Regions from separate parts of the Bacillus pretiosus genome, predicted to be linked through region 1. Evidence: riboswitches for the same ligand, from Rfam matches in the RefSeq annotation. Region 1 holds a riboswitch; the other holds the start of a gene.
The links. A riboswitch is a leader RNA that binds a small molecule or an ion and turns the genes downstream of it on or off. The one in region 1 is predicted to bind preQ1.
Positions count from the first base shown of each region.

Region 2: it holds a riboswitch for preQ1, as region 1 does, so the genes downstream of both, ACU8YW_RS08100 (QueT transporter family protein) here and queC (7-cyano-7-deazaguanine synthase QueC) in region 1, are expected to answer to the same signal.

Region 1 covers NZ_CM129593.1:1,308,028-1,316,356, reverse strand. Annotated here, with positions in the region: gene ACU8YW_RS06855 (hypothetical protein) at 1-145, opposite strand, end outside; gene ykzS (protein YkzS) at 171-365, opposite strand; gene ACU8YW_RS06845 (GNAT family N-acetyltransferase) at 611-1,189, shown strand; gene ACU8YW_RS06840 (histidine phosphatase family protein) at 1,227-1,829, opposite strand; gene ACU8YW_RS06835 (hypothetical protein) at 1,918-2,073, opposite strand; gene ACU8YW_RS06830 (YkvS family protein) at 2,337-2,522, shown strand; gene queF (preQ(1) synthase) at 2,576-3,073, opposite strand; gene queE (7-carboxy-7-deazaguanine synthase QueE) at 3,092-3,808, opposite strand; gene queD (6-carboxytetrahydropterin synthase QueD) at 3,801-4,292, opposite strand; gene queC (7-cyano-7-deazaguanine synthase QueC) at 4,292-4,954, opposite strand; PreQ1 riboswitch class I at 5,048-5,091, opposite strand; gene ACU8YW_RS06805 (ATP-binding protein) at 5,299-6,507, shown strand; gene ACU8YW_RS06800 (DUF6254 family protein) at 6,519-6,635, opposite strand; gene ACU8YW_RS06795 (DinB family protein) at 6,736-7,269, opposite strand; gene ACU8YW_RS06790 (M3 family oligoendopeptidase) at 7,409-8,329, opposite strand, start outside.
Region 2 covers NZ_CM129593.1:1,546,320-1,554,648, forward strand. Annotated here, with positions in the region: gene ACU8YW_RS08065 (CLIPPER-2 domain-containing protein) at 1-314, opposite strand, end outside; gene ACU8YW_RS08070 (GNAT family N-acetyltransferase) at 437-1,297, shown strand; gene ACU8YW_RS08075 (cysteine hydrolase family protein) at 1,332-1,892, opposite strand; gene ACU8YW_RS08080 (DUF6123 family protein) at 2,075-2,335, shown strand; gene ACU8YW_RS08085 (DMT family transporter) at 2,338-3,243, opposite strand; gene ACU8YW_RS08090 (reverse transcriptase-like protein) at 3,257-3,643, opposite strand; gene ACU8YW_RS08095 (aldose 1-epimerase family protein) at 3,714-4,586, opposite strand; PreQ1 riboswitch class I at 4,719-4,763, shown strand; gene ACU8YW_RS08100 (QueT transporter family protein) at 4,770-5,258, shown strand; gene ACU8YW_RS08105 (ribonuclease H family protein) at 5,407-6,066, shown strand; gene ACU8YW_RS08110 (zinc-finger domain-containing protein) at 6,079-6,255, shown strand; gene ACU8YW_RS08115 (DUF2564 family protein) at 6,289-6,537, opposite strand; gene cspB (cold shock-like protein CspB) at 6,657-6,854, opposite strand; gene ACU8YW_RS08125 (YqcI/YcgG family protein) at 7,121-7,849, shown strand; gene ACU8YW_RS08130 (LysE family transporter) at 7,988-8,329, shown strand, end outside.

The DNA of each region.
Region 1 (8,329 bases):
CATATGCTCTTTTTATTTTCTGAAGCATTTTTGCCGAACACTTTCGTTTCTCTGGATACATGACCATCCCCATAAACCTATTGCCAGCTCTATCTTTCCACATATAATCCCAATGCGGTAATATGCCTTGTTTAAAATCGCCCATAATTCCCCTCCCTATATTCTTCTAGTTACGAACGTGGCGTTTCTGAATATGTATAAATTACTTGTCCGCCGCGCTGTGCGTTCCCAATAATATGTTTAAAATCTTCTCGACTTACTACAACTTCTCTGAACGTATAAAATACATCTTTCGTAACAACATACTCCTTTATTTCACCATTTTTCAGCTGATCCAAAATTGCATTTGCTAATTCTTTATCCATGTATTTCACCTCTATGCAATATTTTATTTTATCGTATATTCTATAGGTCAACAACTGTAAAATTATCCAGGTGCTATACCTTCATTTCATTTTCATTATTTTTCAAAAAAGATCTCTTTAGTATATGTCCACTAAATATCATATACTAACATAGCTACTTCTCTATATCAATCATTTCAGTATTCAATTATGCAAAGTTCCATACCACTATGCTACAATATATAAATAGAATTAGGAGGGATACTATGATTCGGAAAGCAAAAAAGACAGATGCGAAGGCAATTGCACCTTTATTATATAACGCTCTGCACGAAATTGCTGAAAAAATCACAGGCAGCACAGTTGAGACAGAAGTATTACTAGGACTTGAAACATGGTTCTCAAAAGAGAGAAATCGACTGAGCTATGAAAACTGTTTTGTATATGTACAAGACGGGGTTGCAGTTGGGGTTATTGTCGCTTATCACGGTAGTGAAGCAACAAGTCTTGATGCACCAATTGTACATTACTTAAGAGAATTACATAAAGATGAATCAATTACATTAGAAAAAGAAGCTGAACTTGATGAATATTACATTGATACATTATCAGTTTCAAGTGCATATGGCGGAAAAGGAATCGGTTCTCAATTAATTGAAGCTGCTGAAATCCATGCAACTGAAAAGGAGCATGAAAAAATCGCATTACTTGTTAATTTAGAAAACAAACGTGCCTATTCACTATATGAAAAACTAGGTTATAAAAAAGATCAAATCGTTATGCTTGTAGGCGAACCTTATGCACACCTCGTAAAAACATTAAACATCAAAATTTCTATGTCTTAAAAAGAAAGCACACGATTTATATATAAATCGTGTGCTTTTATGTTAATTTTGTATTTAATATATTTCCATCCATCACTTCGTGGAATGTATAGGTTGTACATCCCCATGGCTTCCTATGTAAAATAGGAGAACCAGACCATCCCATCGCTCTCAGCTCCGCACCAACCATTGCATTAATGTAATTATGACCTACAAGAGCAATACTTCCATGTACGAGAGCATAACGGTGTAATAAGTAAGCCGCTTGCCTTGCCCTCTCTCTTACTTCCTTATAAGACTCAACACCTTTATAGTAACCAAGTATCCATAATGTTCGCCCGATAAACATCCATACGTTAGGTTTACATTTCAACCATGTTGGAGCATAAAAATTCGTCGGAATTTCAGCTTCCCTAAAAAGAGAATTTTGCATAAAAGATAAAGAATTCATTAATTCAGCTGCTGACTGTATAGCACACCTTTGATCACTCGTTACAATCAACTTTGCTGCTTCAACCGCTTCCATTGTTTCCATTGGTATAGGTGCTTTTTCTGTTATAGTATGTAAGTCATATCCTTTCATCCATTCATGAAAGGATGTAACCGTCATTGGTTCTATAGTACGATCTAAGCAGCCATGACGAATAAAAGAAATCTTCATTCTTTCCACTCTCCATTCATCACTTACGAACTCTATTATGTACTATTTTTAAATATCATACCACGCAAAAAAAGAAAGTTATACACCTTTACATATCCCCACCACTCTCATGTGTGACCCCAGCATGTATACCATCCATCCCATCAAAATATGTAGTCGTTTCATGATGACGAATCTTTTTTAAATTTATATAAGAAAATACAAATAAAGTTAATGCTATAACACTCCCCACAAATTCAAACATCATTTTACCGCCTCTAATTTCTCCCACTTTAGTAGGTTATTGTATTTTTTCATTATACCCCTATATAAAGATGCACGCATTTAAACCGTTCTTTTTTTCTAATAACTTGGAGTTCTTGCATATTTTCTTACAAAATGTGAATATTTTTCGAATTTTTACTTTGGAAACATTTACAAACTAGACAATATGGTTCAAAATAAGAGGAAATAAAAAAAAACCAAAATTATTCTTTTTTTGGAAAACTGTAACAAGGAGAGTTGCTTATGCAGATCGCAGAAACTGGAGATATCATTGAATTTAAAGGTGGAATGCAAGGCCGTGTTCAAAAAGTAAATCAAAACTCCGTTATTGTAGATATAACAATTATGGAAAATTTTAGAGAACTAGATATGGAACCTCTTACAGTTGTAAGTCATAAAAACTATACTGTCATTAATCAAAATGCATAATATAATAGAAAGAAAGGATCTGTATGTTATACAGATCCTTTCTTTCTATTATATTAACGATTATCAATTGTTTCTGGATATAGATCATGGTTCATCATACGGTAGTCTGCCATTTGTTCATACTTCGTGCCTGGGCGACCGTAGTTGCAGTAAGGATCAATTGAAATCCCTCCACGTGGTGTGAATTTCCCCCATACCTCAATGTAACGCGGATCCATTAATTTAATTAAATCATTCATAATAACGTTCATGCAATCTTCGTGGAAGTCACCATGATTGCGGAAACTAAATAAATATAGCTTTAAAGATTTACTCTCTACCATTCTTTGTTCTGGAATGTAGCTAATATAAATTGTTGCAAAATCTGGTTGACCTGTTTTCGGACATAAGCTTGTAAATTCAGGGCAATTAAATTTCACAAAATAATCACGGTTTGGATGATTGTTATCAAATACCTCTAAAATTTCTGGGCTATATTCAAATAAATATTTTGTATTTTGATTTCCTAATAAAGTTACATCTTTTAAATCTTCATCTAATCTTCCTGCCATTTTAAACATCCCTTCTCATTATACTCCGCGTTTATTTCCCCATACTAACGCATGAAGCTGTGGCAATACTTTTGCATTATTCATTTCTTTACAGTTAACCGCTTTTTCAATAAGCCACTCGTATTTATCTAATAATTTTTTAATCAACATCGCATCATCCACAGTTTTTGTATCATCATTCCCTACTTGTAAGAAGAATGGAACATCTGGATAACGTTCGTGCATCTTAACTGCATACTCAAAGTCATAATCGTCAAATACTACTACCTTTAAACTAATATCTTTTCCTGCTAGTTTCTGAATAACAGCATCTAACTTCTGAAAATCAGTATTCATCGTCGAACTTGGTGGTTTTGGAGAAATCGTTATCTCATCAATTTGAAGTAACCAATCTTGCCATTTACTCCCTTGCGTTTCGATTGCCGTCCGCATTCCATTCTCTTTTAATATAGAAAGAAGAAACTCAATATTTTTCAACAATGCTGGATTTCCACCTGAAATCGTAACATGAGAAAAATTTTCGCCACCAATTTCTACAAGCTCGTTCCAAACGTCCTCTGCTGTCATCTGTCTAATTTGTTCCTTAGCCGATCCATCCCACGTAAAAGCAGAATCACACCATGCGCAACTATAATCACAGCCAGCTGTACGGATAAACATCGTCTTTTGTCCCACAACCATTCCTTCACCTTGAATGGTCGGACCAAATATTTCTAAGACAGGGATTTTACTCATCGAGCATCCACTCCCGTCTTACTTCCGCATAACTAGTTGGCGTCTCGAAAAGACGAACAAATTCAACACGAGCTCCTTTATATTCGTTCGCACGATTATCTTTTAGTAATGCTTCTGCCATCTTTTCATAAATCCAAACGACCATGTTTTCAGCAGTCGTATTCATTGCTGGTAACGTTTCGTTTAAATAACGATGGTCTAAATAAATTTCTATTTCATTCTTCCAAATTTCTTTTATATCTCCAAAGTCAATCGCAAGACCTATTTCATTTACATATCCACTAATCCCAAATACAACTTTATATGTGTGACCATGTAAGTTTTTACATTTCCCCTCATAACAGTGTAAATGGTGTGCTGCATCAAATGTAAATTCCTTGCTGACCATTACTCTTTTATTATGATATTTGAGCTGTTTACGCTGAATATCCTTGTCCATTTTTTGCAAATTTTCTACGATGCGAAATCCAAAGAAATTATCCATTAGTTATTTGCTCCTTCGCGTTCTTGTAGGTACGTATCTAATCCTGCTTTACGAAGCTGACATGCTGGACATTCACCGCAACCATCACCAATGATTCCGTTATAACATGTTAATGTTTTTTCTCGAACAAACTCGAATGCTCCAAGTTCATCTGATAATTTCCATGTTTCCGCTTTATCAATCCACATAAGTGGTGTATGAATTACGAACGGATAATCCATGGATAAATTTAAAGTAACGTTTAACGATTTCACAAACACGTCACGGCAATCTGGATAACCACTGAAATCAGTTTCACATACACCCGTTACAATATGACGTGCTCCAACTTGTTTTGCTAATACAGCAGCAAATGATAGGAATAGTAAATTTCGTCCATCTACAAACGTCGATGGCAATTCACCTTCTTCATGTGTAATCTCCATATCCGTTCTCGTTAACGCATTTGGAGCAAGTTGATTTAATAGACTCATATCTAGCACCGTATGTTTAATTCCTAGCTCTTTCGCAATTTCCGCTGCACAATCAATTTCTAGTTTATGACGTTGATTGTAATTAAACGTTACAGCTTCTACTTCTGCAAACTGCTCTATTGCCCAAAATAAGCATGTCGTACTATCTTGTCCTCCACTAAAAACAACAACTGCCTTTTCTTTTTTCATTTCACTCATTCTCCTTCTCTACTACGAATAAGAAGAAAGAACGTTCTTGAACTGTCACAATAAAAAAACAAAACAATACCTAAAGATATTGTTGTTTCCATAGTTTTTTATAGAGGGAGTTCGCGAACCTCTCCCGTGCAATGCACGGAATTCCTTCTTTCATTGACAAAGCTTATTGTAACATATTGTATACTACCAGAAAAAATTTCTGATTTTTCCGCTATTTTTCATTTCATTTCTTTCATTTTATAGTATGATGAATTTAATGCGAGAAGAGAGGAGGCACCCCACTGAAACCCTTTATTATTTATCTCTTTCTAAATATATTATTCATCCTTGTTACAATGCTCGTATACCATTTATTTTGGAATCAAAAAGGGAAACGTTCTCCTAAATTAAATTCAGCTATATTTATTGCATTATGTTGCCTCGCTACCATACTATGTATTACTTTCGGAGCAAAAACAAATTATGGATTTCAATTTGATATGCGCCATATCGTATTAATTGTCGGTACATTAACAGGGGGCCCTATTGCTGGTGCTTCCATCTTAACTGTATTAAACATATACCGCTTCTTATTAGGGGGAATAGGTGTTTTTCCATCCCTTATCGCTTCGGTTCTACTGTTTATTGTTCTACTATTAACATACAAACTATTTAACCGAAGTTCTAATCGAATAAAAATAGCACTCGCTATCTTTTACAGTCTCATATTTGGCTTGGGCTGGGTACCTTCTTTCCTCTCAGAGGTTACAAATAGCGCCGATTACATACCCCATATTATCGTGTACGAAATATGTACAATAATTGGAACAATCCTTATTTTATATTTGCTACACATACTACAAATGCAAGTTCGTCTTCAAAACGAACTTATGAATGCCGAAAAATTCCATTTAATTGGAGAAATGGCAGCGTCCATCTCTCATGAGATTCGCAATCCATTAACTTCAACAAAAGGATTTTTACAACTCTTGCAGTCAAATACATGCACTGAGCAAGAGCGAAAATTATATATCGACATAGCCATCAACGGAATCGAACAAGCAAATCATGTTCTTACAGACTACTTAACTTTCGCGAAACCAAGTATTGAAAAAGAACAACAGTTACAAGTAGAGGAAGAATTATTGCATGCCTTATCTTTAATCACACCTCTTGCTAATTTAACAAATGTTCGTATCCACTATATCAAACAAAGTACATCTTTCTATATCGCTGGTGAAAAACAAAAACTAAACCAATGTTTATTAAATATTTTAAAAAACTGTATTGAGGCAATGCCTACAGGCGGTGATCTCGTACTCACTTTAGTTCCAGACCATAAGCATATACAATTGTATATAAAAGATACAGGAGTTGGTATGGATCAAGAACAAGTAAAACGCCTTGGATCCCCTTTCTACTCAACGAAAGAAAAAGGAACTGGTCTTGGAATGATGGTCGTATTCAGTGTTATTCAAGCTATGAACGGAAAAATTGATATTATAAGCGAAAAAGGTACAGGTACAACCTTCTTATTAACTTTTCCACTCATACAAAAAACGTGATGAAATACTCATCACGTTTTTTCTGTTCCTTCAACTAATTCAGCAAAGGCTTTCACTTTACCATGTGGTTTTTGATTTTCTTTACGTGCTTTCCACGCGCGCTCTTCTTCTTTCTTTTTCTTGGACATACTTTTCAACTCCTTCTGTTCTTTCTCCATGTAGTATTCCAAAATAAGAAAGAAAACTATGCACGTATCAAAAAAGAAGTGGTCTCCCACTTCCTTCTGATTATCGTTGCAAAATTGCGTGTTTCGCCTCTTTTAACTGCGTAAGATGTCTTTGTTCATGCAAATCAAGAAATTGAACCCACTGATACAAATTCAAATCGTTAAAAATAGGATGCTTTAATCCATTTTCAAATAAATCTTTTTCATCTATCACACTATGAAGCGCGTGTAATAGTTCTTGTCGTGAATGTTCTAGTAATTGAATTCCTTGCTGTTTTTTCATTAACGTTTCTGTTGGTTCCATTTGCTGAGGAGCTTCTCGTTTATGTGTGCGATCAAGCGTAAGTTGGAGGTCTTTAAATGGAGTCGTATTTCTTTCATTTTTTTGTAAAGCATATACAAGGGCAGATGTAACTGATTGTTCAACTAAATGCAAGTGATGCAAAATTTGAATAATACTCCATTTATCACGGCGTGGCTTTACATTCACTTCTGTATCATTTAACATTTCAATTTCTGATAATAGCGTGCTTCGAGTAGACTGTAATAAGTTCACCAAACTTTCTAAACTCACATCCATATTAGATTGAAGCATACTTCTTTCCCCCCTTTTTGTTGGTGAAAAGAGGTGCTCCTTATTAGAAACACCTCTTTAGTATTCTGAATTTTCTTTTATTATCTCATCATTTTCTCGTTATGTCGATGTTAAACATGTGAAAAAAAGCGCATGTTTTTTACAATTTTGTGTCGTCAATCGCACGTAGCCACGCTTCAATTTCTGTAATGACACTTTTCACACAGCCTTCAGCAAATGGTGATGTTAAATTTGCAACTTCTACTAATTCCAAGAATGATTTACTTCCACCTTGTTGACACAGATTCACATAATCTTCCCATGCCTCTTGTCTATTATCTCTTGCACGTTTCCAAAATTGCAGTGCACAAATTTGTGCTAATGTGTAGTCGATATAGTAGAACGGCGAGCTATAAATATGTCCTTGACGTTGCCAGAATCCACCGCGCTCTAAATAATCATTATCTTCATAATCACGATGCGGCAAATACTTTTTCTCTATATTACGCCATGCTGTCTTACGCTCTTCTGGTGATGCTTCTGGATTTTCATATACATAATGTTGGTATTCATCAACAGATACACCATACGGTAAAAACAGAAGTGCTGAACTTAAGTGAGAGAAATAATATTTATCTGCATCTTCTTCAAAGAATGACTTCATCCATGGCCATGTAAAGAATTCCATACTCATAGAATGAATTTCACATGCTTCATACGTTGGCCAATTGTATTCTGGAATTTCAAACTTACGACTTTCATATACTTGGAAAGCGTGACCAGCTTCATGTGTTAATACATCAATGTCGCCAGATGTTCCGTTGAAGTTTGAGAAAATAAATGGCGCTTTATAATTCTCAATATATGTACAATATCCGCCACCAGCTTTTCCTTTTTTCGCAACTAAATCTAATAAATCATTATCTAGCATGAAATTGAAAAATTCATCCGTTTCAGCCGATAACTCTTTATACATCGTTTTCCCATGATTAACAATCCAATCCGCATCTCCTTTTGGAGTTGGATTACCAGTAGCAAACTCAAAGTTTTCGTCGTAATATGCTAACTTCTCTACACCAAT
Region 2 (8,329 bases), 240 kb from region 1:
ACCGGGTTTCCTAATACACTCGTAATGTTTTGATCACGAGATAAGTAGTTTCCACCCCAAATGAGTTCTGCGTAAAGAATAGTACTACCAGCAGGGATATTTAAAATAGCGGTAGAACTATTTTGTGTATAACTTAATGTTGTACCAGCAGGAAAACTCGGTACTTGTAAAGCGGTATTTGTAGTTATAAATGCACCAATTGCCCCGATTGTACCAGCCCGGTTTTGATTACTAATTTTACTTAAGCCTAAAGTATTACCTGTAATCGCGAGTGCGCCGTTAGTGGTGGTAGAAAATCGATTCGTAATGGGCATGTTGTCACCTCATTTATAGTATAGTCTTGGTCAAAATAGGATATGTGTGTGACAAATAAAGGGAAACATGTACAAGTTGATTTAATAATAATGATTTAAATGTCTAGAGAAGGGGATGAAGTATGCTTGAATTGGAAATTAAGGTGGAGCGTCTTAGGGACAAACAAATAGGCGATATTGTAGCATTATCTTCTTATATTGGGTGGGATTATAATAAAGAAGAAATTGAGACTATTTTTGATTCAGGTATTATATACGGTGTGTGGAATAAGAGAAAGGAACTTATTGCTAGCGCGGCAATTATATTATATGGGGAGAAATTAGCGTCTATCGGAATGGTCATTGTACATCCGAAATATGAGGGGAATGGGATTGGAAAGGCGATAACGAATTCATGCATTAAGAGCGTATCGGCTCAAACTCCAATTATGCTTATTGCTACGGATGAAGGAAAGCCTTTATATGAAAAACTAGGATTTAGGGCAGTAAGCTATGTTTCTAAATACATATGTAACTCGTACAATGTGAATGATTATTGTGTAGGAAATGAAGATTATATGATGAATTATGAAGAGTGTGATTTAGAAAAAATAATAAAATTAGATGAAAATGCGTTTGGAACAAATAGAAAAGCATTTTTAATGAAAAGAATTATACAAAGTGAACAGTGCATCGTTGTAAAGGACAACAACCAAAATGTATTAGGTTACGGTTTAAGTATACAAACACCAGAAAATAAAATAATAGGTCCAGTCGTTGCGAAAAATGATGCGATGGCAATGAGAATTGTGCATGATTTAGCAAGAGAGCATCATGGTAAATTAAGAATTGATGTATCAGAAGGAAAGAAAGGTTTCATGAAAGAATTAGAGATTACTGGTTTTCAAAAGGTTAATACACCGCCAATTATGATGAGAAATAGTGATCAATTTTTGAAAAGAAATGGGGAACTATACAGTATTGCAGCGCAAATTTTTGGATAAAAAAGAATCCTTCATTTAGAAGGATTCTTTTTTATTAATCACGATATTGGTCGTGAGTTGGTTGGAAGAGGTCTTCCTCGATATCTCTCACCATAGAAAAATGATCCACATTATAATGACCGTGTAGAACTTTATTATGGTGCTCAATAATTTGTTCTGCAGATAACACGTTAGAATCAGTTGTGGAATGACCGTTTTTAATTAATGTAACATCAAATCCTTGTACAGTAGCTGTTCTAACTGCGGTGTCGATGCAATGTTCTGTTTTACATCCACCGATAACGATATGATTAATTTTTTCTTCTTTTAAAAGTTCAAGTAGAGAAGTGCCATAGAATGCGTTTGTTGCTGCTTTATTAATAAGGATTGCAGACTGAGGTACTTTAATTTCATTATGTACTTCAAATCCTTCTCCGCTACCAGAAGCAACATCGATATCTCTTACGAAAACAATAAGGGCATTTGCATGTATTGCTTTTTGTACGGCTGTATTTAGTGTAGATAATAACTCTTTTTTGCGAAAAACTTCTTTTTCTTGTTCATTCCCATCCATTAATTCTTGCTGCGCATCGATAATTAATAGTGCCTGTTTCATTGTGTCTCCCCTTTAATATGAAATAAGTTCCACTATACATATTCATTCATATTGCAAGGAAATCCTCTATTGTCTATGCAGTAGACGATAGATTTACAAAGTTGTCAAAGAAATTTCATTCTCATAGCGTGTAAAAACATGTATGATAGGAGATGGAGAATTTTTGAGTAGGTGGGAATATCATGCAAACAGTAGAAGATTATCTTTCATTCTTACATACGAAAGGATTTAAACTATCAGAGGAAGCACAAGGGTTTATTATGTTCGGACAAGGATATACTGGTGCATCTGATGGAATTGTGAACGCAGCAATAGAAGCGACAATTAAACATCAATTACAGTTTGATGGAAGTTATTTTGTTGCGTTATTAGAACGTTTGAAAGAAGAAGAAATTACAGATAAAAAAAGCGCTAAGGCTTTTATGCGGAAGTTACAAGCATAACTTCACGCAGCCTGCGCTTCTTTTTTTGTTTTGGAAGGTAATTCAACAAAAACCATGCCTAGGAAAATACATAGGCATCCGATAATAGCAGAAATAGAAAGTTGTTCGTTTGCAACGAGAACGCCTGTTAATGCAGCAAAAACAGGCTCCATTGCGAAAATAATTGCTACTCTCGTTGGAGACGTATGTTTTTGTGCTGATGTTTGAATAAAAAAAGCAATGGATGTCGCAAATAGGGAAGTTAGAAATAGAGCGAATAAAAAGGAAGAATTCGTCCATAGTGCTACTGAAAATAATTTTTCCCAATCTTCAAACAAAAAGGCACAAATAGAAGAAAACATACCGACAGCTAATACTTGCGACGTGCTTAATAATAAAGGTGATATTTTCTTAGAGAAGAAGCCGTTAACAAGAATATGGGCAGCGAAAGCAACTGCACAACCGAGAACGAGTATATCTCCAATGTTTAATTGAAAAGAATCACCAGCAGTTAATAAGTATAAACCTGCTGTTGCTACAGCAATGCCCATTACGATAAAAATGGTAGCTTTTTGTTTTAAAAAGATAAAAGACAAAATGGGTACCATAACGATACTAAGACCTGTTAAGAAACCAGCTTTTGAAGAAGTTGTATAAAGTAAGCCGAATGTTTGTAATACATAGCCAACGCATAAAAAAAATCCAACGATTAATCCAGCGAGACTACTCTGTTTTATATCTTGTTTTGAAGATTTTTTTGAGAAAATCATTTGAACGAATAATAAAATAATTCCAGCGAATAAAAAGCGAATACCATTAAAAGTAAATGGACCAACGAAAGACATAGCATTTTGAACGACAACAAATGTAGCTCCCCAAATAAAAGAGACAAATAATAAAGCAAGAGGAGCAACCCAATCTTTTTTCACACTCATACCCCCGTTAATTTTGTAAGATAGCTTTTCTAGCTAATTCATCAGCAACTTTATTTTGACTACTTGGAATCCACTTAATAAAAAAGAGATCGAAACTTTTTATGTACTGTAATGCTTCTTCTAATAGTGGTGCAAACATTTTATTTTTTGCGTATTCTTTTTCGACAGCTCGCTCGACAAGTTGCGAATCTGTACGAAAAGAGACAATGTTATAATTATGCTCCGTGCAATATTTTAATGCCGCAAGTAAAGCGTGGTATTCTGCTTCATGATTGGACATTGTCCCAAGGGGCAATGATAATTGTACAGTTGGTTGCACCCCTTTAATAAACACTCCAGCACCAGAAGGACCAGGATTTCCTTTTGATGCACCATCAATATATACTTCAATCAAAGTGAGAAACCTCCAAATTATAAGATGATCCCCTACTTATATGTTTCTTTGAAGTAGGGGATAGAGTAACTTAGCCGATTGTAATACTATAACGACATGTAAATGTTTCATTCGCTTGTAAAGATTGAATTCCTTTTTTTTCCTTGAAATCTTTTGCCGGATTTACTTCATCAGCAATACCGTACCAAGGTTCAATACATAAGAAAGGTGCGTTTTGGCCTGGTGTCCATACGCCGACAAATGGGAATCCGTCAAATTCTACTTTTACAAATTTATTATGTTTATGAGAACGAATAGAGATTTCATCCGTATTCATATTTTCAAAAATAAGCGCATCATTTTTGAATAAATCGTATGTAAGTGGTAATTCATTCGTATTTTCAGCGATTAATTGTTTTTTACTTGAAAGGTAAGGTCCTTCTAATACGCTTGTTTCTAAGCGTTCAGAACCATTAAATGATAAATGATAATCTGTAAATGATTCGCCCTCTAATAAGGGGAAGTTGAAACCAGGATGTGCTCCGATTGAGAAGAACATCTCTTTTGAAGTAGGGTTATTTACTTCATATGTTACATGAACGATTTGTCCGTCTAGCTCATAAGAAACGAGTAATTCGAATTCGTATGGGTATTTTTTTAATGTTTCTTCATTACTAGTTACAATATAAGTGATTTTCGTTTCACTTTGTTCTTGTACAGAGAATGTAAGATCACGAGCAAAGCCGTGTTGTGTTAAAGAATATGGTTTACCATCTACGTAGTATGTATTATCTACTAATCGGCCGACAATTGGGAATAAAATTGGTGCGCGGCGCCCCCAATAAGAAGAATCGCCTTGCCATAAGTATTCAGTGTTATCTTCTTTTAAGCGAACGCTTTGTAATTCTGCACCTTTGTCAGAAATGGAAACGACCACTTTTTCATTTTGAATTGTTGCTGTCATGAAGCGAAACCTCCTAAAACTTTCATATGTTTTATTATACGTTGTCTAAAAGAAAAAAGGTAGTTAATGATAGGAATCTATTGACGAGAGAGTGTGTATTGCGTAGAATATATTCTTGTTGCTTAAAAAACGAATAACGTGGTTCGAAACCATCCCACGTAAAAAAACTAAGGAGATTTTGTCATGAATATAAGAACATTAGTCGGTAATGGTATTTTAGCGGCATTATATATTGCTGTTTCTATGCTTATTCAGCCATTTGGCTTTACGAGTGTACAGTTTCGTATTTCAGAGATGTTTAATCATCTTGTTGTATTTAATAAGAAAGCAATTTACGGAATTGTATTAGGTGTATTTTTAACAAATCTCTTTTTCTCACCTATGATCGCTTACGATTTAGTATTTGGAGTAGGGCAATCTATTCTTGCATTAGTTGCAACGATTATTTCTATGCGATTTATTAAAGGTGTTTGGGCTCGTATGATTTTTAATACAGTTATTTTTACAATTACAATGTTTATGATTGCAATTGAGCTTCATCTTGCATTTGATTTACCATTTATGTTGACTTGGTTAACATGTGCCGTCGGTGAATTTGTTGTCATGGCAATTGGTATGCCTGTAATGTACTGGATTAATAAACGAGTACAATTTGAAAGATTTATGCAATAGATGAAAGAGCTATTCCTATAGGGATAGCTCTTTTTGTATGTAATCATATTGAATATAATGCTGTGACTCTTGATACAATATAATAAAATAAAGTGAGGCTTTCATTAGCTGACTACATATAAGAAGTCTTATATAAGGGGAATCTAGTATGAAATATAAAATTCATTGGTTGTATAAAACAAAGAGCGGATTGCAGACGGAATTAACGACAGATTATATGAACATAGAAGATGTATTGCAATTTGCAGAGGATTTCGAGAAAACAGGAAGAGTGAAAGAACTATCATTTTATGATGAAATGGATGCAGAATGGTCATTAAAGGAAATGAAAAAGCTGAGTAAACAAGTAGAGGAAGAGCCCCAAGAAATCCTCGTTTATTTTGATGGCGGTTATGATGTACAGACGAAAGAAGCTGGAGTAGGTATATGTGTATACTATAAAAAAGGAAATACAAAATACCGAATTCGCCGTAATGCATATATAGAAGGTATATATGATAATAATGAAGCGGAATATGCATCATTACTATATGGCATGAATATACTCGAGGAATTCGGAATTAAGTATGAAGCAGTTACACTTCGCGGCGATTCTCAAGTTGTACTGCAGCAATTGGCTGGAGAATGGCCTTGTTATGATGAGCATTTAAATCATTACTTAGATCAAATTGAACAAAAAGCGAAGCAAATGAAATTAAAACTTGTAAGTGAGCCGATATCTAGAAAACAAAATAAAGAAGCGCATCAATTAGCTACGCAAGCATTAGAAGGAACAGTCATTGATAGTCATAAAGAAATAACCGAATAGAGAGGTGCAAAGGTGGATAAAAAGCAACTCATTACAGAGGTAAATGACTTATTAGAAACGTATTGTGAAGGATGTTTCTTGCGAGAACATAATCGAAAGACAAATAGTAAGTATTACGCTCATTCATTTTGTATACGACAATGTACAGTTGGAGAAACATTGAAAAAGTATGGGGAACAGTTATCATGAAAAAACATCCAGAGAAAATTCTCTGGATGTTTTTTAGTGTCTTGCTTCGTTTAGTTGATGCTCGCATTTACTTAATTTCTTTTCCTCATTCATTAAAAATGGCTCATCTAAATCTGTCGCAACAGATTTCATAATTTCAAGCTGAGAGCGAGCGGCTTCTACAGCAGTAGTCGCATGCTCTAATGTATCTGGATCCATTGAAATTGTCGCTGACCCTACCATTTTTTGTGCTGTTTCTACACGGAATTTCACTTCTTCAAAATCATTTACTTCTGATCCCATTATTACTTCCTCCTTTGTATATTGCGCATTTCACATAGTTTTTGCTCTGTAAAACGGAAATATACAAAGGAATAACAAAGGAGGTTACCAAGTAAGGTAACCTCCTGTTATATGTTGGATTAAAGTTTTACTACGTTAGCAGCTTGAGGTCCGCGGTTTCCTTCAGTGATATCGAAAGATACTTCTTGACCTTCTTCTAAAGCTTTGTAGCCGTCACCTTGAATAGCAGAGAAATGTACGAATACATCGTCAGCGCCTTCCATTTCGATAAATCCAAAACCTTTTTCGTTGTTAAACCATTTTACTTTTCCTTGCATGTTACAATTCCTCCTAAAAACATTTGCTTTTTTCATTTAGTGAAATTCATTTGAAAGATAATATAAACTAAAAATGCTATAATCTTGAATATTCTGCTAAATGATTAATTTAAATATACACGAATTGGTAGAAATTAGTCAAGTAAGCGATTTTATTTTTTTGTATTTTTAAATAATTTTTCAGCCGAATTTTTAAATAGGTATAGGACAGGCCGAGTATGTAATATTCTTAATTGAATGCTATACATAATGAGGTGAAAGAAAGAATGAATGAGTCTTATTTATTAGATAATGAAGGAATGAGAACGAGAACTGACATACCAAATTGGGTTACAAAAGAATTTCAAAATTTTTCGAGTGTCGTGCTAGAACCAACTTTCCCATGTTATTTCGGCTTAACAGCTTTGAAAAAGAATGAACTTCGTTATTCATTTCTCTCTCATAATGATTGGAGTCATTTGCCACATACAATGTTATCTTTTTTAGAGTTAATGAAAGAGCGCCCAATTGTAAGAAGAGGATTCTTTCTTTTTGTGGAACCGGAATGTGAGGAACAATCACTGGAATATTATCGTGAGTACTTTTGGAAAGTACTACAATATTTACATGAAAACGATGACCAAAAATGGCCGAAGCAAATTCCTGAAGACCCAGACCATTACTTATGGGAATTTTCATTTGGTGGTGAACCGATATTCGCATTTGGAAATGCGCCAGCTTATAAACAACGAAAAACTAGGCATTTAGGAAATTCTCTCGTTATTGGATTTCAACCGCGTACCATCTTTGATGGATTAGAAGGGGAGCGCCCTAAAGGAGCATATTCAAGACAAACGGTCCGAGATCGAGTTGAAAAGTGGGATCAGCTGCCGAAACACCCTAACATTAGTCATTATGGTGATCCAGATCATCGCGAATGGAAACAATACTTCATAGGAGACGATGTAGAGCCGATAAAAGGAAAATGTCCTTTTCTTCATAAGTTAGAAAAGTAAGAGCCATCATCCAGATGGCTCTTTTGCATATTTTGGATAAAAAAGGGTATTTTAGTAGTAAATATTTTGATGAAAGCTAGTCTATTTTTAATCATTACATCATTACTTAATAGTAAAGGAAGTAGAAAGGATAGAGCGATGTTTGGAGCGATTATACAACAAATTGTATTAGGTATTTCATTAGCTGCGCCAGTAGGTCCGATTAATATTGAAATGTTAAAACGAGGAATTGAACGAGGTTTTTGGCATGCATGGGTTGTTGGAATTGGTGGAATGACTGCAGATATTTTGTTTATGCTTCTCATTTATTTCGGTTTATCTTCTGTGTTTATGTATACATATGTACAAGCTTTTATGTATTGCACAGGGTTTTTCTTATTATTTTATTTAGGATTTCAAAGTGTAAAACAAGGAATTTCCCACTCGAATATGGAATATAAAAAGGAAGAGGTAGGTGGCCTTAAACAATCGTTTATGGCA